DNA from 4 places in the Kluyvera georgiana genome. Region 2 is predicted to be linked to each of the others. Evidence: predicted binding sites of a transcription regulator. Region 2 holds the regulator's gene; each other region holds the start of a gene.
The links. The regulator Fur, encoded in region 2, represses iron uptake genes when iron is present. The targets are predictions, from matches to a motif close to ATAATAATGAGAACNACTATCAA.
Positions count from the first base shown of each region.

Region 1: a site for Fur is predicted at 2,256-2,278, ahead of sodA (superoxide dismutase [Mn]). Genes of this name have one in related genera too.
Region 3: a site for Fur is predicted at 3,351-3,373, ahead of zupT (zinc transporter ZupT). Genes of this name have one in related genera too.
Region 4: a site for Fur is predicted at 3,230-3,252, ahead of ABTW00_RS06695 (Nramp family divalent metal transporter). Genes of this name have one in related genera too.

Region 1 covers NZ_CP158865.1:4,863,412-4,868,993, reverse strand. The annotation lists gene ABTW00_RS23015 (MFS transporter) at 1-9, shown strand, start outside; gene ABTW00_RS23010 (metallophosphoesterase) at 25-2,112, shown strand; gene sodA (superoxide dismutase [Mn]) at 2,352-2,972, shown strand; gene yiiM (6-hydroxyaminopurine reductase) at 2,979-3,716, shown strand; gene cpxA (envelope stress sensor histidine kinase CpxA) at 3,797-5,170, opposite strand; gene cpxR (envelope stress response regulator transcription factor CpxR) at 5,167-5,582, opposite strand, start outside.
Region 2 covers NZ_CP158865.1:3,493,345-3,498,926, reverse strand. The annotation lists gene glnS (glutamine--tRNA ligase) at 1-996, shown strand, start outside; gene chiP (chitoporin ChiP) at 1,459-2,865, shown strand; gene chiQ (ChiQ/YbfN family lipoprotein) at 2,915-3,247, shown strand; gene fur (ferric iron uptake transcriptional regulator) at 3,455-3,907, opposite strand; gene fldA (flavodoxin FldA) at 4,200-4,730, opposite strand; gene ybfE (LexA regulated protein) at 4,881-5,174, opposite strand; gene ybfF (esterase) at 5,304-5,582, opposite strand, start outside.
Region 3 covers NZ_CP158865.1:683,228-688,809, forward strand. The annotation lists gene hldE (bifunctional D-glycero-beta-D-manno-heptose-7-phosphate kinase/D-glycero-beta-D-manno-heptose 1-phosphate adenylyltransferase HldE) at 1-1,103, shown strand, start outside; gene ubiK (ubiquinone biosynthesis accessory factor UbiK) at 1,211-1,480, opposite strand; FMN riboswitch at 1,602-1,750, shown strand; gene ribB (3,4-dihydroxy-2-butanone-4-phosphate synthase) at 1,855-2,508, shown strand; gene zupT (zinc transporter ZupT) at 2,571-3,344, opposite strand; gene ygiD (4,5-DOPA dioxygenase extradiol) at 3,540-4,328, shown strand; gene ABTW00_RS03325 (glutathionylspermidine synthase family protein) at 4,332-5,492, opposite strand; gene ABTW00_RS03330 (DUF1190 family protein) at 5,498-5,582, opposite strand, start outside.
Region 4 covers NZ_CP158865.1:1,396,453-1,402,034, reverse strand. The annotation lists gene ABTW00_RS06705 (N-acetylglucosamine-6-phosphate deacetylase) at 1-323, shown strand, start outside; gene ABTW00_RS06700 (hypothetical protein) at 316-1,863, opposite strand; gene ABTW00_RS06695 (Nramp family divalent metal transporter) at 1,954-3,189, opposite strand; gene nupC (nucleoside permease NupC) at 3,525-4,727, shown strand; gene ABTW00_RS06685 (EAL domain-containing protein) at 4,762-5,582, opposite strand, start outside.

The DNA of each region.
Region 1 (5,582 bases), 1.4 Mb from region 2:
AACTATTAATTTAAGGTGATACCAATGAAAAAAATATTCATTGCTAATATTGCCGCGTTTTTCCTCTGTTCTTCTGTTGTTGAGGCTGCGGAGCATTATTCATATCGTGTGGCATTTATGCCAGATATCCATTTTCATGATGTTTATGGTCAATTTCAGGACGGTGCCTTCCACGGACTGAAAAACAGCAAAAGCGGGCAAAATGCGATGATTCGCACGATGTACGCCCAGCTAACGTCAACCAGATTATTCAATGAAAACTATTTCGCCCTGCGGGCCGCACTGGACGATGCGGGCAAGAAAGGCATCAAACTGATCGCGCTACCCGGTGACTTTAGCGACGATGGTCAACCGGTGCATATTCGGGGGCTGGTGAAGCTACTTGAAGAGTACCAGCAAAAATATGGTATGCGTTTTTTTGCGACGCCGGGTAACCACGATCCCAATCGACCCTTTGACCTACCGGGCGGTGAAGAGGATTTCCTTGGCGCGGGTGGCAAAACGCAGCGCATTTTTAGTGCCGGAGCCCATGAGTGTAAAGGCTACCGGGGCAAGACTGCGGTGATTGCAACGGGCGCCGAGCTGCCCACAATTTGCAGCGAAGAGATGGTGAGTAGCGGCTATGAATACATTATGAAAATGATGTCGCCGTTTGGTATGAACCCTCAACCGAATGATATTTATTGGGAAACGCCATATTCCACTTATGATGAGACAAGCTATTCCTATGCGAAAGCGCAACAGGCAAGCGACTTCCATCAGCGGCAGTATGAAATTTGTGCGCAGGGAACCGGCGGAAAATATCGCCAGCCGGGCTATGGCCCCTGTTTCACGGTGGCGGACAGTAGTTATCTCGTTGAACCCGTCCCGGGGCTCTGGCTGATGGCGGTGGATGCGAATGTGTACCTCCCCCGCGAAAACGCCGACCTGACCAAACCGGAGTCGGCAAATAATTTCGCGGGCTCGGGAGATGCGGGCTACAACAAGATGCTCACCCACAAGCAACAAACGGTGGCCTGGATGACGTCCGTCGCCCAGCGCGCCAGAGCGAATAATAAAACGTTAGTCACTTTCAGCCATTTCCCGATGGTTGAGTTTGATAACGGCGCAGCAGCGGATCTGGAAGCCATCTTTGGTAAAGGAAAATTCCAGCTGGCTCGGGCGCCAAAAGAAGATACCAGCCATGCACTGGCTAAAACGGGTATTGGCGTACATGTGGGCGGTCATATGCATTTTAATGATACCGGGGTACGCAAATATCCGGACGGCAGCCTGCTTTTTAATATTCAGGCCCCTTCAATGGCGGCATATGTACCCGCTTATAAGATCCTCGATTTTGTTAGTCGCACCCGCATTGATGTGCAGACCGTTATTCTGGACAGCGTCCCGCGTTTCAATGAGCTTTTTGAACACTACCAGCAGGAATGGGATCATCTGAACATGACTCATTCTCCGCATTTGTGGAATAAGGCCGTGTTGGGGGCGAAGAACTACTATGACTTTACCAATTGGCATATCACCGAACTGACCCGTTTACGCTTCATTCCCGAAGAGTGGCCATGTGATATCCGCCAGATGCTGTTCAGCCTGAATGGCGCAGAGATGTTGATATTGAGCCAGATAAGCAGCCATAGCGATTTTCAGAGCGTATTGAGCGTGCCCGTTAGCGATGATCATGCCATTTGCGCTAAAGGCGTCACGCCACCCGTGCGGGATGTCCGTCAACAATATCTGAAAAAAAATGCTGCTGCATGGCATCGGGCGGAACAGAAAGCACAAAGCCTGGCGCAAAATACGGGCATGAAGCTGGCCGATTTTTCTGAATGGAATGGCTTCGATCTCGCCGTCGATTTTTACCGTCTGCGCAATGCCGATGAGCTGGCGCTGCGCGATATTTCCGCCACGCGATTACGTCAGTATCAGCTGCTTACACGTGTGCTGGCCGAGTCGTTACCGGCGTCGATGCCGGCGCTTACGGCGAACAGTGATTTTGAGACAATCTATCGTCTGCGTTTTGGCAGTATTTTTACGGTGATCGACAAGTATTTGCAGGGCAATCCTTCCAGAAACTTCCATCTGGATTTGGAGACGGGAGAAATTTCAGCACGTTAAACGCTGCTGTGAGGCTGCCTTTTCATCAAGAGGCCGCCTCACAGGAGAGGTGCTGACCTGGGCAGTACGTGGTGTAATCGACTGTTCTGGTTAACAAAAAATGGGCTATCCACTAAAGTTATAACCTTATAAAAACTACGGCATTGATAATCATTTTCAATATCATTTAATTAACTATAATGAACCAACTGATTACGCGGCGTTTACAGGTTTGCCGCCCGACAATAATGGAGATGATTATGAGCTATACCCTGCCGTCACTGCCTTATGCGTACGATGCCCTGGAACCGCACTTCGACAAACAGACGATGGAAATCCATCACAGCAAACACCATCAGGCTTACGTGAACAACGCTAACGCAGCGCTGGAAAGCCTGCCGGAGTTCGCTTCTCTGTCTGCTGAAGAACTGATCGCGAAACTGGACCAGCTGCCGGCCGACAAGAAAACCGTTCTGCGTAACAACGCTGGCGGCCACGCTAACCACAGCTTCTTCTGGAAAGGCCTGAAAAAAGGCACCACCCTGCAGGGTGATCTGAAAGCGGCTATCGAGCGTGACTTCGGTTCCGTTGACAACTTCAAAGCTGAATTTGAAAAAGCAGCAGCAACTCGCTTCGGCTCCGGCTGGGCGTGGCTGGTGCTGAAAGGCGACAAACTGGCGGTGGTTTCTACCGCAAACCAGGATTCCCCGCTGATGGGTGAAGCCGTTTCCGGCGCTTCCGGCTTCCCGATCGTGGGCCTGGACGTTTGGGAACACGCTTACTACCTGAAATTCCAGAACCGCCGCCCGGACTACATCAAAGAGTTCTGGAACGTGGTGAACTGGGACGAAGCAGCTGCGCGTTTCGCCGCTAAAAAATAATTTGCATTGCACCTCTGTAGAAGCGAGTCTGATGACTCGCTTTTTTTGTATCCGCGTAAGGAGCAGCAGATGCATTATCCGGTAGACGTGTTTATTGGCAAAATCCGCGACTATGACGGCAGTCGCCCAAGCGCCATTGCAAAGGTCCAGATGGATGGCGAACTGGAACTCACCGAGCTGGGATTGTTGGGTGATGAACAGGCCGAGAAAAAAATCCACGGTGGGCCCGACCGCGCGCTGTGTCAGTTCCCCCGCGAACATTATGAAGACCTGATTCGTGAATTCCCCGAACAGGCAGCCCTGTTTTGCGCCCCGGCGTTTGGTGAGAACCTGTCGACGAAAGGGATGACCGAGCACAACGTGTTTATCGGTGATATTTACCGCTGGGGTGAGACGTTGATTCAGGTGACTCAGCCCCGCTCTCCGTGTTTTAAACTCAATTTCCACTTTGCTATCAGTGATATGGCTTCTCAGATGCAGCGCAGCGGCAAGGTGGGCTGGCTGTACCGGGTGATTGCGCCGGGTAAGGTTTCTACTGACGATCCGCTGGCGCTGGTGTCGCGCCTGAGCGATGTTTCGGTGTATGACGCCGCCGCCATTGCCTGGCATATGCCGTTCGATGACGACCAGTATCACCGCCTGCTGAGCGCAGCCGGATTGTCAGTTAGCTGGAGCAGAACCATGCAGAAGCGCCGCCTGAGCGGAAGAATTGAAGATAACAGCCGAAGATTGTGGGGCAAGTAGGCCTGATAAGCGTAGCGCCATCAGGCGGTCAAACGCCCATGGCCAAAAAAAATCGGCCTGCATATGCAGGCCGATGGTTTTTAGGTTCGCTTGTAAAGCGGTAGCCACAGCGTGAGCCGCAACCCGCCAAGCGGGCTGTCGTCGGCCTTCACCCAGCCGCGATGCTGTTGCATGGCGCTTTCGACAATCGCCAGCCCCAGCCCGGTGCCGCCAGATTCACGGTCTCGCGCCTCATCGGTGCGATAGAACGGACGGAAAATCTGCTCGCGATCTTCCGGGCTTACGCCTGGGCCGTCGTCATCAACGTGAACGGTGACGCCGTCTTTATCCACCGAGAAGCTCACGGCGATCTTCGTGTGCGAGTAGCGCAGTGCGTTACGGACGATGTTCTCCAACGCGCTTTCCAGCGCGTTCGGGTTGCCATACAGCGGCCACGGCCCCGGCGGATAGTCAACGTTGAACGATTTACCCATCTGTTCGGCTTCGAACGCGGCGTTATCCAACACCTCGCCCCACAGCTGATTCGCCTTCAGCGTCTCGCTCACCAGCGCGCTCTTCTGTTGATTGCGCGACATCACTAACATGTCGTTGATCATGCTATCCAGACGCTGCGCTTCTGTCTCGATGCGCTCCAGCTCTTTGCTTTCACCGCTGCGGCGACGCAGCAGCGCAGTGCCCAGTTGCAGACGCGTTAACGGCGTGCGCAGCTCGTGGGAGATATCGGAGAGCAGACGCTGCTGGGAGGTCATCATCCGTTCCAGCGCCATGACCATCTGGTTAAAGCTGGCCCCTGCCGCCAGAAACTCCTGCGGCCCGGATTCCAGTTCGGGATGCTGACGCAGGTTGCCCTGGGCGACTTCATCCGCGGCGTTTTTCAGCTTACGCGCCGGTTTTGCCAGGCTCCACGCCAGCCACAGCAGCAGCGGCGCGCTGACCAGCATGGTGACGATCAGCAGCAACAGCGGCCGGTCGAACAGCAGGTTGATAAAGTCAGACTGCGAACTGCTGGCCGGACGGATCAGGTACAACTGATAGTTATCTTCACCGTCACGAATTGAAAATGGCCCGACTAACTCCACGCGCCCGTATTTCTTCTTCTGCGGATGGTCGGCGTTGTCCGACTGCCCGATAAAGTTACGGATAATCTGCATTTCGTTGCGTTCTGCGCCAATCACGCGACCTTCGCTGGTGACCAGCAGCAGACGCTGGCCCGGCGGAGCCCATTTATCAATTGCGCGGAACAGCCGACGCCACCACATCAAATCGTTGGGGGGATCGTTGGCCAGCTCTTCTTCAACGTGCTGTTCAATCATGATGCCCTGACGCTGCTCGCTATCGAGCAGTTCGGTCATCTGACGCGAGTCGAGCTTGGGTAACATCAAAACCAGCATCAACACCAGCGCCAGGGTTAACCAGAAGATGGCGAAGATGCGGGCGGTTAAACTTCCTATCATGAAGCGGAGACCATCAGGTAGCCGCGACCACGCAGGGTTTTAAACCACGGATGACCGTCTTTACGTTCCGGCAGTTTCCGACGCAGGTTGGAAATGTGCATGTCAATTGCGCGGTCGAACGGCGTTAGGCGTTTGCCCAGCACTTCCTGGCTTAAATGTTCGCGCGACACCACCTGACCCAAATGCTGCGCCAGCAGATAGAGCAGGGTGAATTCGGTGCCGGTGAGCTCCAGAGTTTGACCATCGAAGCTGGCTTCCTGGCGGCCTGGGTTCAGGCTCAGGGCGTCAACTTCTACGGTAGGCGAACTGGCATCACTACTTTGCTGCTGTTCGCTCCAGTGCGAACGGCGCAAAATAGCGCGGATACGCGCGACCAGCTCGCGATCGTTAAAGGGTTTAGGTAAATAGTCAT
Region 2 (5,582 bases):
CTGGAAGGTATCACTCATTCCCTGTGTACGCTGGAGTTCCAGGACAACCGTCGTCTGTACGACTGGGTGCTGGACAACATCACCATTCCGGTTCACCCGCGCCAGTACGAATTCTCGCGCCTGAATCTGGAATACACCGTGATGTCCAAGCGCAAGCTGAATCAGCTGGTGATGGAAAAACACGTAGAAGGCTGGGACGACCCGCGTATGCCGACCATCTCCGGTCTGCGTCGTCGTGGTTACACCGCAGCGTCCATCCGTGAGTTCTGCAAGCGCATCGGCGTGACCAAGCAGGACAACACCATTGAGATGGCATCGCTGGAATCCTGCATTCGCGAAGATCTCAACGAAAACGCGCCGCGCGCGATGGCGGTTATCGATCCGGTAAAACTGGTTATCGAAAACTACCCGCAGGGCGAAAGCGAAATGGTTTCCATGCCTAATCATCCGAATAAACCGGAAATGGGCAGCCGCGAAGTGCCGTTTAGCGCTGAAATCTGGATCGATCGCGCAGACTTCCGTGAAGAAGCCAATAAGCAGTACAAGCGTCTGGTGATGGGTAAAGAAGTGCGTCTGCGTAACGCCTACGTGGTGAAAGCAGAGCGCGTGGAGAAAGATGCCGAAGGCAATATCACCACCATCTTCTGTACCTATGATGCTGAAACCCTGAGCAAAGATCCGGCCGATGGCCGCAAAGTGAAAGGGGTGATTCACTGGGTTAGCGCTGCACATGCGTTGCCGGTGGAAATTCGCCTTTACGATCGTCTGTTCAGCGTGCCTAACCCAGGCGCAGCAGAAGACTTCCTTGCGGTGATGAACCCAGAGTCGTTGGTTATCAAGCAGGGCTATGCTGAGCCGTCTCTGCAGGCCGCTGAGGCCGGTAAAGCGTACCAGTTCGAGCGTGAGGGTTACTTCTGCCTCGATAGCCGCTACAGCACGGCAGAGAAGCGGGTCTTTAACCGTACCGTTGGTTTACGTGATACCTGGGTTGGCTAAGCCAGTCACGAGCTAATTTTAAAACGCCGCTTTGCGGCGTTTTTTTTTGCCAATCCTGATCCCCCTCCAATGGAAGTGCTGCTCATCGATATATCCCCTCTATGATCTATAGTTTCGCGTAGCGAATTAATATGAATTTCCTGCCTCTAAGATTTTCTCTTTTTGTCACACTCTTTGTTATAAGCCGGACATGTAAACGGTCTCATTAACATTTGATTCAGGCCCCGCAAGGTCTGGCGCGGAAAAATGTTAACAACGCATTACGTTACACATTGAAACCAAATATGTGCGCTTTGTCATAATCCTGCACTCTTGTTGCGGAAAAGGATTGATAATTCGCGTCGCGAAAAATAGTCTATCAGTGTACTGAAACACCTTTTTCCAGAAGTTCATTTTTTTTAGCGTTTTATTTTTTGCTTCTGCTTTGCAGCGGCATTTTTAAAAGTCAAAGAGGATATAACTATGCGTACGTTTAGTGGCAAACGTAGTACGCTGGCGCTGGCTATCGCCGGTGTGACAGCAATGTCAGGCTTTGTAATGACTCCGGAAGCGAAGGCAGAAGGGTTCATTGATGATTCAACATTAACCGGCGGCATCTATTACTGGCAGCGTGAGCGTGACCGTAAAGATGTGACCGATCACGACAAATATAAAACCAACCTTTCTCACTCCACCTGGAACGCCAACCTCGACTTCCAGTCAGGTTATGCGGCTGACATGTTCGGTATTGATATTGCGGCGTTTACCGCAATTGAAATGAACGAAAGTAGCGAAAGCGGTCACCCGAACGAAATTGCCTTCTCGTCAAAAAACAAAGGCTATAGCGAAGATTACAGCGGCGATAAGAGCGGTATCAGCCTGTATAAAGCGGCGGCTAAATTTAAACTTGGCCCAACCTGGGCGCGTGCGGGTTACATTCAGCCAACCGGTCAAACCCTGCTGGCGCCGCACTGGAGCTTTATGCCGGGTACCTACCAGGGCGCGGAAGCCGGGGCAAACTTTGACTACGGCGACAACGGCGCGCTGAGCTTCTCCTACATGTGGACCAACGAGTATAAGGCGCCATGGCACCTGGAGATGGATAACTTCTATCAGAATGATAAGAAGACCAAGGTGGATTACCTGCACTCTATCGGTGCGAAATACGATTTCAAAAATGACCTGGTGCTGGAAGCGGCATTCGGTCAGGCGGAAGGTTATGTGGACCAGTACTTCGCCAAAGCAAGCTACAAATTTGATATCCCTGGCGGCCCGCTGACCACCAGCTACCAGTTCTACGGTACCCGTGACAAAGTGAGCGATCACGGCGTGAACGATATTTACGACGGCACCGCGTGGCTGCAGGCGTTAACCTTCGGCTATAAACTGAACGAAGTTTTCGACTTCCGTCTGGAAGGAACCTGGGTTAAGGCCGACGGTCAGCAGGGCTACTTCCTGCAGCGTATGACCCCGACCTACGCTTCCTCAAACGGTCGTCTGGATATCTGGTGGGATAACCGCTCTGACTTCAACGCCAACGGTGAAAAAGCGGTCTTCTTCGGCGGTATGTATGACCTGAAGAACTGGAATCTTCCTGGCTGGGCAGTGGGTGCATCCTACGTCTATGCATGGGATGCGAAACCAGCGACCTGGCAGATGAACCCGGACGCATACTACAACAAAAACAATACGATCAGAGAATCTGCATACAGCCTGGATGCCATGTATACCGTACAGGAAGGTCGTGCGAAGGGTACCCTCTTCAAACTGCACTTCACTCAGTACGACAACCACTCCGATATCCCGAGCTGGGGCGGTGGTTACGGCAACATCTTCCAGGATGAGCGTGACGTGAAATTTATGGTTATCGCACCGTTCACCATTTTCTGATGCATGATGCGGCAGGGGAAGCCTCTGCCGCCGCTAAGAGGCTCATCGTATGAAAAAACTGATTATTGTTGCCCTGATGGCCGCTGGCCTTACCGCTTGCGCTCAGCCATCCGCGCCGAAAGAAGACAGTAAGCTGAAGGATGCCTACAGCGCGTGCATTAACACCGCTGAAGGCAATCCGGATAAAATCCAGGCCTGCCAGAGCGTACTGAACGTGCTGAAGCAAGAGAAACAGCACGAACAGTTTGCCAATCAGGAAAGCGTACGCGTGCTGGACTACCAGCAGTGTATTCAGGCAACCCGTACCGGTAACGACCAGGCCGTAAAAGCCAAATGCGATAAAATGTGGCAGGAAATTCGCAGTAACAACGCCACAAAATAGCGATTGTTGTTATAGCAAAAAGGGCGGAGAGTTTTCTCCGCCCTTTTTGCGTTACAGGGTTGGCTCTCCGCTGGAGCAGGCGGATGACAAGCTCGCTTTCCTGACGGGCAAAGTTGCTTTTACCATACGCAAGGTGAGGCGAATTGATCAGATTGCGCCCATAAAAAAAGCCAACCTTCAGGCTGGCTTTTCAGGCATCACGAAACGTTATTTTTCAACGCCATCATGCGCATGTTCATCTTCACGGCAGTCGCCTTCTGCACAGTGGCCGTAAAGATAAAGACTGTGGTTGGTCAGACGAATTCCGTGTTTGGCGGCAATTTCACGCTGACGAGCTTCGATAGATTCGTCGCTGAACTCGATCACTTTGCCACAGTCGAGGCAGATCAGGTGATCGTGGTGATGCTGCTGAGTCAGTTCGAAAACGGATTTGCCGCCTTCGAAGTTATGACGGGTCACGATGCCCGCGTCGTCAAACTGGTTCAGAACACGATAAACCGTGGCCAGGCCAATTTCTTCACCCATGTCGATCAGGCGTTTGTATAAGTCTTCCGCGCTGACATGGTGGTTATCCGGTTCCTGAAGAACTTCCAGAATCTTTAACCGTGGAAGTGTGACTTTCAGGCCAGCCTTCTTTAATGCGGTATTATTGTCAGTCATGCGGAATCTGTCCTGTTGCTAAACGATTAACTTCCATCAGCGAAAGTATCACAGAGAATTCACCCGTTTTAATGCGTCTCATTATAGAATGACCCTGGCTAAATGAAAACAGCAAGGCTTGGGTAAACTAAGCTTTCAAAAACGAGGCGTCACCGACAAACAGAGCGATGAACCTACGCTAAATCAGAAGATATTGTACAGGTATGCGCTGAAAAGTTAAAAAAATGTAGCTATTATTTTGATTGCTTTTACCTATTAATGAGGCGCGATTTGTTATCGCGCCTCAATATCATCAGGCGTTTTTGATTTCGTCGAGGTGCAGTTCTTCAGCAACCTGCTTAACCCATTTTTCAACGCGTTCAGCGGTCAGCTCCGGCTGACGGTCTTCGTCAATCGCCAGACCCACGAAGTGGTCGTCATCGGCCAGGCCTTTCGACGCTTCGAAGTGGTAGCCTGCGGTTGGCCAGTGACCAACGATGGTCGCGCCGTTTGGCTCAATGATGTCGCGGATAGTGCCCAACGCATCGCAGAAGTATTCCGCGTAGTCTTCCTGATCGCCACAGCCGAACAGGGCGACCAGCTTACCGTTGAAGTCAACTTCTTCCAGAGACGGGAAGAAATCGTCCCAGTCGCACTGGGCTTCACCGTAGTACCAGGTTGGGATGCCCAGCAGCAGGATATCGTAGCCTGCCAGGTCTTCTTTGCTGCTCTTGGCAATGTCGTGAACGTCAGCGACATCTTTACCAAGCTGTTTTTGAATCATTTTTGCGATATTTTCGGTGTTCCCGGTGTCGCTACCGAAGAAGATGCCAACGATTGCCATGAGTAAAATAACCTCTTGAAACTTAATGATATGGTGGTGGCTTATTGCCCACAGATAAGGGCAATCATAGCAGAACAGAGAAGCGTGCGGAAACAGCTATCGTGCCGTACTGCACACTCTGCTACATGAAAGTGTGTTCTGGGGGATATTTCAGACTTTCCCTTGCCCGTGCAGCAGCGCCAGTTGGCTCATCAGCATCTCTTCGATGAGTTCGCTGCGGCTCATGTCACGGGCGGCCGCCAGCTCGTTGAGCGCATCAACGGCGTCGCTGTTGAGCTTCAGCTCGACGCGCTTAAGCCCGCGAACTTTGTCGCGTTTGAGCTGATTACGCTTATTAATGCGGAGCTGTTCGTCACGCGAAAGCGGATTGGTTTTGGGTCTTCCCGGCCGACGCTCATTTGCGAACAAATCTAATGTCGTACGGTCCGTTTGTTCTTTTGCCATGGTTCTGAGTGACTTCGGGGAAACAAGCTACCGGACGGTGCCCGGCGCAGACAGCGCGCAATCATACAACAGTGGAACCCGCACGCCAACGACCACGGCCATTATGGCGCGCGGTCGATGCATTTTTAATCACTCGGCGAGATAGCGGCGAATGGCGCGCAACACGGCGTCCGGTTTTTCGGCGTGAACCCAGTGACCCGCACCGGCAATCACGTGCGCTTTCGCCTGCGGGAACTGCGCCAGCAGATCATCACGATAGGCTTCGGTGACATACGGTGAGTTACCGCCGGGAATAAACAGCGCAGGGTGTTCCCAGGCGGGAATGGTTTCCCAGCCGACGATGTGAGGATATTGCTCCCACAGCACCGGCACGTTAAAGCGCCAGGCGCCGTCAACAAATGACTTCAG
Region 3 (5,582 bases), 2.2 Mb from region 2:
CGCGTAACCAACAGCTCATTCGTCTGGATTTTGAAGAAGGTTTTGCCGGCGTGGATCCGCAGCCGCTGCATGACCGTATTCAGAGCAGCCTGCCCAATGTAGGGGCGCTGGTGCTTTCCGACTACGCCAAGGGCGCGCTGGAAAGCGTGCAGCAGATGATTAAGCTGGCGCGTCAGGCGAAGGTACCGGTGCTGATCGACCCGAAAGGGACTGATTTTGAACGCTATCGCGGCGCGACGCTGCTGACGCCGAACCTGTCCGAGTTCGAAGCGGTAGTGGGTAAATGTAAAAGTGAAGAAGAGCTGGTTGAGCGCGGCATGAAGCTGATTGCTGATTTCGACCTTGCCGCGTTGTTAGTGACCCGCTCCGAACAGGGCATGACGCTGCTACAGCCGGGTAAAGCGCCGCTGCATCAGCCTACTCAGGCTCAGGAAGTGTATGACGTGACCGGTGCCGGTGATACGGTGATTGGCGTGCTGGCGGCGACGCTGGCCTCCGGTAAGACACTGGAAGAGGCCTGTTTCTTTGCTAACGCCGCCGCGGGTGTCGTGGTGGGTAAACTCGGGACGTCAACCGTATCCCCCATCGAGCTGGAAAACGCCGTTCGCGGTCGCGCGGATACCGGTTTTGGCGTCATGAGCGAAGAAGAGCTTAAGCAGGCGGTGGCCGCCGCGCGTCGTCGCGGTGAGAAGGTGGTGATGACCAACGGTGTGTTCGATATTCTGCATGCGGGTCATGTCTCCTATCTGGCGAATGCGCGTAAACTTGGCGATCGTTTGATCGTGGCGGTTAACAGCGATGCGTCAACCAAGCGTTTGAAGGGCGAATCTCGCCCGGTGAACCCGCTGGATCAGCGGATGATCGTGCTGGGTGCGCTGGAGTCGGTCGACTGGGTCGTATCGTTTGAGGAAGATACGCCACAGCGCCTGATTGCCGGGATCTTACCGGATCGTCTGGTGAAGGGCGGTGACTATAAACCAGAACAAATTGCCGGTAGCGAAGAAGTGTGGGCGAACGGGGGTGAAGTGCTGGTGCTGAACTTTGAAGATGGTTGTTCAACGACCAATATTATCAAGAAAATTCAGAAGGATAGCGGTAAGTAACGCTTTATTTATGCCGGATGGCGCTACGCTTATCCGGCCTACAATTTCTCGAGTATCCGATTTACAGGCCGGATAAGGCGTAGCCGCCATCCGGCACTCAACGATGATTACTCTTTCTCGTCAGCAGCCGGCGCCGCATCGCGGTTTTCCAGCTCGCTAATGCGTTGTTCCAGCAGCGCCAGCTTTTCACGCGTGCGCAGCAGTACCTGCGTTTGTACGTCAAACTCTTCGCGACTGACGACGTCAAGGCGCGTCAGCTGAGACTGGATCACCTGACGAACTTTCTTCTCAATGTCATCCCCGAACTCTCGCAGACCTTTCGGCATGGATTCGTGGACCTGGCGGGCGATTTGTTCAATTTTCTTCGGGTCGATCATCTCTGTTTCCCTGATTCAGTCGGCATTACCGCTATTGTAGTGTCTTCTCCCGATACGATAAACCAGAATTGTGCGAAGCTTATGCATTGCCGAAGATAGTCATTAGCGTTATAGTGAGTACGCTTATTCTCAGGGCGGGGCGAAATTCCCCACCGGCGGTAAATCAGCTACGGCTGAAAGCCCGCGAGCGCTTCAGAAATTTTCTGAAGGTCAGCAGATCCGGTGTAATTCCGGGGCCGACGGTTAAAGTCCGGATGGGAGAGAGTAACGATTCAGTTGGGTTTATCCCGCTCGCGTTATCTATTTGCCGCTTGTCGGCACTCCTAAGACTGCCCTGATTCTGGTAACCATAATTTTAATGAGGTTTTTTTACCATGAATCAGACGCTACTTTCCTCTTTTGGTACTCCGTTTGAACGCGTTGAAAACGCACTGATTGCCCTGCGCGAAGGCCGCGGCGCGATGGTGCTGGACGATGAAGATCGTGAGAACGAAGGCGACATGATCTTTGCCGCCGAAAACATGACCGTTGAACAAATGGCGCTGACTATCCGTCACGGTAGCGGCATCGTTTGTCTGTGTCTGACCGACGAACGCCGTAAACAGCTGGATCTGCCGATGATGGTGGAAAATAACACCAGCGCCTACGGCACCGGTTTTACCGTCACTATTGAAGCGGCACACGGCGTCACCACCGGCGTTTCCGCCGCTGACCGCCTGACCACCGTTCGTGCGGCAATCGCCGATAACGCGAAACCGTCCGACCTGAACCGTCCGGGCCACGTATTCCCGCTGCGCGCACAGCCAGGCGGTGTACTGACCCGTGGTGGTCACACCGAAGCGACTATCGATCTGGTCAGCCTGGCAGGCTTCAAACCGGCGGGTGTTCTGTGTGAATTGACCAACGACGATGGCACCATGGCGCGCGCGCCGGAGTGCATCGAGTTTGCGAAGAAACATAACATGGCGCTGGTGACCATCGAAGATCTGGTGGCTTATCGTCGTGAACATGAACGTAAAGCCAGCTGATTGACAGTAAATCGCAAATGATAAAACCCGGTTAGCTCAGCGACCCGGGTTTTTTTATCGCATTAGCCGATACCCATCGACTGCAACACCACCAGACTCATTCCCATCACCGACATACCGCACAGCACGCCGTAGCTGGGGTTATTGTTAGGATCAATCTCTTTCGCCAGCGGCATCAGCTCGTCCACGGAAAGGGCGACCATGATGCCGGCGACCGCTGCCATAATCGCCGCCATGACCACCGGCGACACCATGCTGCCAAGAATCGCCCAGGCCAGTACGCCGCCGAGGATTTCGGCCATGCCGGAAATGCCCGCCCAGAATACCGCTTTACGCTTTGAACCCGTGGCGGCGTAGACCGGCCCGGCGACCGCCAATCCTTCCGGGATATTGTGCAGCGCCACGGCCAGCGCAATGCCAAAGCCCAGCTCAAGATTATTGCTGGCGGTGACGAAAGTGGCGATCCCTTCCGGGAAGTTATGCAGGCTGATACCCAATGTTAGCAAAACGGCGGTGCGACGAATATTGCGCGGCAGCGGCTGCGTATTCTTTTGCATCAGATCCTGCGGATGGGCATGCGGCAGCACCCTGTCGAGGGCGAAGTAGCCAAGCAGGCCAAAGACAAACATGCCGTAGCCGAGCACCGGCGGCATGCCCGGCGCATCCAGCGCTGCCGGCAGCATCTCCATCAGGGCGATGAGCAGCATAATCCCGGCGGCAAAGCCGAGGGAAAACGCCAGCACGCGGTTAGAAGGCTTCTGGCCGATCACCCCAAGAAAAGCGCCGATGAACGTCGCCGCCCCGGCCAATAATGTCAGAATCAGTGGAACCGACATTGTTTACTCCTTATGATAATGATTATCATTCATAATATTGAAAATCGTTTTCCCTTGCGAGGGCTGAACGCACTCTTTACGTCATCCTTACATTCAAATTTTCTGAAGATCATCATCACGCTTATCTGAGTTTATCCTCACTGAAAACAGGTTAATGTGGTGTTATCAAATCAATGCCTCTGGAAGGATAACACCATGTCTCGTAGCCGAATGCCAGCACTGTTTTTAGGTCACGGTAGTCCCATGAACGTACTGGAAGATAACCTCTATACCCGTACCTGGCAGCACCTGGGCGAGACGCTGCCGCGCCCGAAAGCGATTGTCGTGGTCTCCGCGCACTGGTTTACCCGCGGCACGGGGGTGACGGCGATGGAAACGCCGAAGACCATTCATGACTTTGGCGGCTTCCCGCAGGCGCTGTACGATACCCATTACCCGGCGCCAGGTTCCCCTGAACTCGCGCAGCGGTTGGTTGAGCTGCTGGCTCCGGTACCGGTGGCGCTGGACAAAGAAGCGTGGGGCTTTGACCACGGTTCCTGGGGCGTGCTGATCAAAATGTACCCGAAGGCGGATATCCCGATGGTGCAGCTGAGCATCGACAGCACCAAACCGGCGGCGTGGCATTTTGAGATGGGCCGTAAGCTGGCCAGCCTGCGCGATGAAGGCATCATGCTGGTGGCGAGCGGCAACGTGGTGCACAACCTGCGCACCGCGAAATGGCACGGCGATTCTACGCCATACCCGTGGGCCAGCTCCTTTAGCGACTATGTGAAGGCGAATCTGGACTGGAAAGGGCCGACGGAGCAGCATCCGCTGGTGAACTACCTGTCGCATGAAGGCGGGTCGCTCTCTAACCCGACGGCGGATCACTTCCTGCCGCTGCTGTACGTGCTGGGGGCATGGGATGGCGAAGAGCCCATCACGATCCCGGTAGACGGTATCGAAATGGGCTCGCTGAGTATGCTGTCGGTGGTAATTGGCTGACGATTACTCGACGAAGATGTGCGGATAGAAGCGTGAAAGATCCTGAGTGATCAGCGCTCTGTCCTCACGAATACCGATTCCGGCTGGCTGATCGTTAATCAGCCAGCTGCCGATCAGCATATAGCTGTCGCCAAACTTCGGCAGCGGATGGAACTGCTGGACGATCATCCCTTCTTCGCCGTACGGGCCTTCGACCTGCTCGATGGTTTTGCCATTTTCAACGATCGAAATGTTCGCGCCTTCGCGAGAGAAGATCGGTTTCACCACAAATTTGTCCATCTGCGGATGATCGTCTTCGGCGAAGTAGGCCGGGAGCAGGTTCGGGTGATCCGGGAACATCTCCCACAGTAGCGGCAGCAGCGCTTTGTTAGAGATGATGCTCTTCCATGCCGGTTCCAGCCAGCGCACGCCAGCGTCTTCCAGCTTGGTGGAGAACATCTCGCGCAGCATATACTCCCACGGATAGAGCTTGAACAGATTGCCGATCACCTGATCCTGCAGATCGGTAAACTGACCTTTCTCACCCAGGCCGATATCTTCGATGTAGAGGAATTCGGTTGCGACACCTGCTTCCGCCGCACAGTCCTGCAGATACTGAACGGTGCCGCGATCTTCTACGGTATCGCGGCAGCAGGTCATGTGCAACAGCTGGAATCCGTGCTGTTCGCGCAGTTCGTTAAAGCGATCGATCAGCTTTTCCTGCAGGCTGTTGAACTGGTCGCTGCCTGCTGGCAGATTGCCCGCGTTCAGCTGATCTTCCAGCCAGATCCATTGGAAAAATGCCGCTTCATACAGCGAGGTTGGCGTGTCGGCGTTATTCTCCAGCAGCTTCGGCTCGCCCTTGCCGTCCCACGCCAGGTCCAGGCGCGAATAGAGCGACGGCTGGTTTGTCTGCCACGACTGGCGGACAAAGCCCCAGGTGTGCTTTGGAATCCGGAATTTAGCCATTAGCTCATCGCTGGCGATGACGCGCTCGACCACCTTCAGGCACATCTGGTGAATCTCTGCGGTGACGTCTTCCAGTTTTTCCACCTGCGCGAGGGTGAGCTTGTAGTACGCTTCCTCGCTCCAGTACGGCTCACCGTACATGGTATGGAAGTTAAAACCGTATTCGGTCGCCTTTTCACGCCAGTCCGGGCGTTCAACAATACTGATTCTTTCCATGGCGATCAGCCACCCATTGAGCGGGAGGTGGTGCCGGTGGCGCTACGCTGCATGGTGGACTGTTTCGCCACCGACTCACCGAAGCCGCCG
Region 4 (5,582 bases), 2.1 Mb from region 2:
AAACATTTCGTATCCGCCAACATGCGCTGGAAATCACCGACTGCCACGGCTGCACCCGCACCATCCGCGCCGAAGACTGGCCGGAAGTGCGCAAGCTGGAAATGAGTTTTCTGGATTCCGTCAAGAACGTGGTGGAGCGTCTGGCGCACGGATGGGTGTCTGCGGCGCAGGTCGCCTGTCTCAATCCCGCCATCCTCGCGGGCGTGGCGGATCGCAAAGGTAGCCTGACCCCCGGCAAAGATGCCGATATTCTGGTGCTTAACGCCGAACATGAACTGCACGCGGTATGGTGTCGCGGCGTGCGCCAGCCGCGGGTTAAATAAAGACGTCGCCGTAGTGCTGCTCGAGGAAGGTTTTTAGCGCCTGCGGGCTCATCCCCTGTACCTGTTGCACGAACGCGTCAACGGGTATTTTTTTGCGCGCCGGGCTCAACCCGTGCTCACGCAGCAGTTGAAAATCATCCTGCGTCAGATAGAAATTCACCTTCACGTAGCTCAGTTGAGCATGGCGAAGATGACTGGCAATTTTATTGGTAAAGGCAATTAACAGGTCGAAATCCTGCTGCTGGAGCCTGTCCAGCTCGTTGATGTTGACGCAGGCCAGCACCTCAATGTGAAAACGCGAAAGCAGCACCTCTTTGAAGTAGCCCACTTTACTCTCTGATGAGTTGGTCACAATGATGACGCGCTTTTTCACATCGCTGACCACGCGATTTTTCAGTTCATGCTTTTTGATAATCAGCACCAGGGTCGCCAGATGAATCGCCGAAAATGACATCTGCCAACGCGATTCTATTTCCCGCAGCGCACGCTGAACGTGCAGCCAGAGGTCCGGATAACGGCGCTGCACATCGTGCAACTTTTTATCATCAAACCACAGGCGCAGTTTGTTCTGCACAATGGCCGCATAGATAAAGTGGTAAATTTCGGCAAACCAGCCGTGATGATTGTGAATCGTTGCCTTCAGACCGTGGGACATCACCTCGCAGGCCAGCTTAACGTACCCAACCAGCCGCGCGTCGTAGAGCGTAAAAGGGCGCCAGGTAAAAGTCAGCGAAGCGATAAGCATATCCAGGCAGGCATTTTCATCTTTCTCGGCCAGCACGCGGTAGGGATAGGTGGTCAGAAATGCCGCCGCCGAGCTGTCGTGAATGAGTCGCCCGCGACGAATACGCTGTAGCGCCAGACTGAGATAGACCAGCAGATATTTCCGCCCGTTGTAGCCAAGGTGAATCACCGGGCTGATGACCTTTTCATAATAGGCCGCCGCCTGGGTAATCTCCTGCGCACACTCATGGAGAAACTGCTCGGCAATGGAACGATTGATAGGCTCGTTGGCCTGATGCGCAATCAGTTGATGACCGGTACCGATCTCGACGGTTTTCAGAATCGACATACAGGCTGCCAGACGCAGGCTGAATTCATCGCCCACCAGTTGCGAACCTTTTCTCGGTATGCTCAGCAGCGTTAACCCACTTTCCTGCACCCGGTTGAGCATGAGCGTATTATCGTTTTTCACCGTCCCGGCGCTGACATAGAACTTTTTATAGTACTCATTTTTATTGACCACATCGTGCAGACAGAGCGCAACAAACAGATCCTGAACGCGCTCTTCACCGGTAGTGAGATAGCGGTTAAAACGCACGCGCTGTAAAAACTGGATGTAATCACTGTAGGTGATGTCGGTCGTAATAAACGCATTATCCTGATGGAGATGCGCTTCATCCGGCAGCAGTTCGTTAAGCTCTTTCATCGTTCGCTTCAGGGTGGAAAGCGTTTTGCCAAAGCGCAGCACCGCGCTATCGACCGCGAGCGGGCTGTTATCCTGAAGGTATTTGAGAAAAGAGAGATCAAAAGAGTTCATGAACGTTCGCTGAGGTTAAACGCAAAACACAGCGTAACGAAAAAACGCCAGAAAAACCGTGACCTGTCGCGGGTCACGGCAATCGGGCAATTAATTCAGCAGGGTTCCCAGCAGCAGCCAGCCGTTCAGCGCCACCACCACCGCAACGATCGCCCAGCCGAGGCGTTTAATCCACCGCGTGTTGACCAGTTCGCCCATCAGCTTGCGGTCGCTGGTGAAAATCAGCAGCGGAACCAGCGCCAGCGCAATCCCAAAGCTCAACAGCACCTGGCTCATCACCAGAATACGCGTCGGATCCAGCCCCATCAGAATGACAATAAACGACGGCAGCATGGTGACCGCACGGCGGAACCAGAGCGGAATGTGAAAGCGAATAAAGCCCTGCATCACCACCTGGCCGGCAAGCGTACCCACCACCGTAGAGGAGAGACCGGCCGCGATCAGGCTGAGGCCAAAAATAGTCGCCGCCGCATGGCTGAGCAGCGGTTCAAGCGTCAGGTAGGCCTGATCGAGATCGGTAATCCCGGTATGTCCGTGGAAATGGAAAGCCGCTGCGGCGGTCGCCATCATCGCCAGGTTCACGAAGCCGGCGATGGTCATGGCGATAGCGACGTCCCAGCGGGTGGCCTGATAGCGCTCTTTAGCGCTGCCGCCGTGCAGATGCTGGGTCAGCGATGAGTGAAGATAAATAACGTGCGGCATAATGGTTGCCCCCAGCACGCCCGCCGCCAGGTAGACCGCCTCGCCGTTTGGCAACGATGGCAAGAGCATGCCTTTGGTCAGCGGCGCCAGCGCGGGCTGAGAGAACACCAGCTCAACGATATAGGCTGCAGCCACAAACAGCAGCAGGCCGCCGATAACTTTTTCCAGCGGTTTTTGCCCACGGCGCTGAAGCATCAGAATCAAAAAGGTGGCAATCCCGGTCAGCACCGCGCCCTGCAATAGCGAAATGCCCAGAATCAGCTTAAAGCCGATCGCCGCACCGATAAACTCGGCAAGATCGGTCGCCATGGCGATAATTTCCGCCTGCACCCAGTAGAACCAGACCACCGGTCGTGGGTAATGGTCGCGAATCTGCTCCGCGAGGTTTTTCCCCGTGGCGATACCCAGCTTTGCTGAAAGCACCTGAATCAGCATCGCCATCAGGTTGGCCCACACTACCACCCACAGCAACTGGTAGCCAAAGCTGGCGCCCGCCTGAATGTTGGTCGCAAAGTTGCCCGGATCGATATAGCCGATCGCGGCAATAAATGCCGGCCCCATCAGCGCCAGCCGCATACGGCGTGCGGTACGACAGCTGTTAGTTTCAATGCGACTGTTTGTCATTCTCTGCCTCAAAAACATAGCCTTTGCTATGTTTTAGGCTAACAGAATGAGAATGATTATCAAGTTCATTTAAGCAAGGTGATAATGATTATTCTGATAGCCGGAACCAATAGCCAGACTGGAGGTTGGGAAGGTTTGGTATACGCTTAAGAAGAGAGTAGTACAACACGGAAACTTTTCATACATTTACTCAACATAACAAAAATGTATGTTTGATCACTAATTTTGAGTTTGCTCACAGCTTCTGAATATAGTGAGAGACAGATCTCGTTTTATTTAATCATGTTACATAGAATGTGCACGAAAATTTAACCCGTCTCATGTTTGGAGCAAATATGGACCGCGTCTTGCATTTTATTCTCGCGCTCGTTGTGGTAGCTGTTCTGGCCCTGCTGGTCAGTTCGAACCGCAAACAGATCCGCATTCGTTACGTTATTCAGCTTCTGGTTATTGAAGTGCTGTTGGCCTGGTTCTTCCTGAACTCCGATATCGGTCTGGGTTTTGTCAGAGGCTTCTCCGAGATGTTCGAAAAACTTCTCGGCTTTGCTAATGAAGGGACCAACTTTGTCTTCGGTAGCATGAACGATAAAGGTCTGGCCTTCTTCTTCCTGAAAGTCCTGTGCCCTATCGTCTTCATTTCTGCGTTGATCGGTATCCTGCAGCACATTCGCGTACTGCCTATCGTGATCCGCGCGATTGGTACCGTGCTCTCGAAAATCAACGGCATGGGCAAACTGGAGTCTTTCAACGCCGTCAGCTCCCTGATTCTGGGCCAGTCTGAAAACTTCATCGCCTATAAAGATATCCTCGGAAAAATGTCCCGTAACCGCATGTACACCATGGCGGCGACGGCGATGTCTACCGTGTCGATGTCTATCGTTGGCGCCTACATGACCATGCTGGAGCCGAAGTACGTTGTCGCGGCGCTGGTACTGAACATGTTCAGCACCTTTATCGTTCTGTCGCTTATCAACCCGTACCGCGTTGATGCCAGCGAAGAAAACATTCAGATGTCTAACCTGCACGAAGGTCAGAGCTTCTTCGAAATGCTGGGTGAATACATTCTGGCAGGTTTCAAAGTGGCCATTATCGTTGCTGCGATGCTGATCGGTTTTATCGCCCTTATCGCCGCGCTGAACGCCCTGTTCGCCACCGTGACCGGCTGGTTTGGCTACAGCATCTCCTTCCAGGGCATTCTGGGCTACATTTTCTATCCGGTTGCATGGATCATGGGTGTACCGGCAAGTGAATCCCTGCAGGTGGGCAGCATCATGGCGACCAAACTGGTTTCCAATGAATTCGTTGCCATGATGGATCTGCAGAAAATCGCCGCTGAGCTCTCTCCGCGCGCGGTCGGCATCATCTCCGTGTTCCTGGTCTCCTTCGCCAACTTCTCTTCCATCGGCATCATCGCGGGTGCGATTAAAGGTCTGAACGAAGAACAGGGTAACGTGGTTTCTCGCTTCGGCCTGAAGCTGGTTTACGGTTCTACGCTGGTGAGCGTACTGTCTGCGTCTATCGCCGCGCTGGTTCTGTAATTCACCGTCGCTAACATCAGGACCTGTAACGTTGTTACAGGTCCTTTTTTTTGTTCTCAAGCTGCCAGAGCGGACGCGGTTTATCAATCAGGTAGCCCTGCATATAGTGCACGCCAAGGCGCTCCAGCAGCTGTTGCTGTTCTTCCGTTTCGACATATTCTGCCACCACGGACAAATTTCGCAGCTTCGCCATCTCGCAGATAGAGCGAATAATCATCGCATCCATCGGATTGTTTAAAACATCGCGGACGAAGCAGCCGTCTATCTTGATGATGTCAGCTTCCAGTCGCTTCAGGCGCTCGTAGTTCGCGTAGCCGGTACCGAAGTCATCAATCGCAATCAGGCAGCCAAACTGACGCAACTGCTGGATATTAGCGACGCTGACATCCGAGTTGGAGAATGCCTGCTCTTCGGTAATCTCAATAATAATGCGCTTAACATCGACGTGATAACGGCGGAATAGCGCGATAATCTCGGCGGCGCTACCCTTTTGCATCAAGGTGTACGGCATCAGATTCACCGAGAAGTTCTTATTGGGAAGCTCGTCCAGCGAGCTGAACAGGTACTCCAGCACCTGCATGTCAAAACGTTTGCTGAGGTTAAACTGCGCGAGAACAGGGATAAATTTGTCCGGCGTCACCATGCCGTCAGCGTCAACGAGGCGGCTTAGGATCTCGTAGTAACCTTCACCAGAAGGTTTTCTGATAGGCTGTGCGTAAAGCACAAAACCGCCCCAGTCCAGCGCGTTTTTAACCCGATTTAACAGCACAACCTGTTCGCTGCTTTGATCGAAAGCGTCAACGTGACCGTTATCCAGCTTCAGGATTTGATTCCCTTCATCGGCCTGCTCCACCA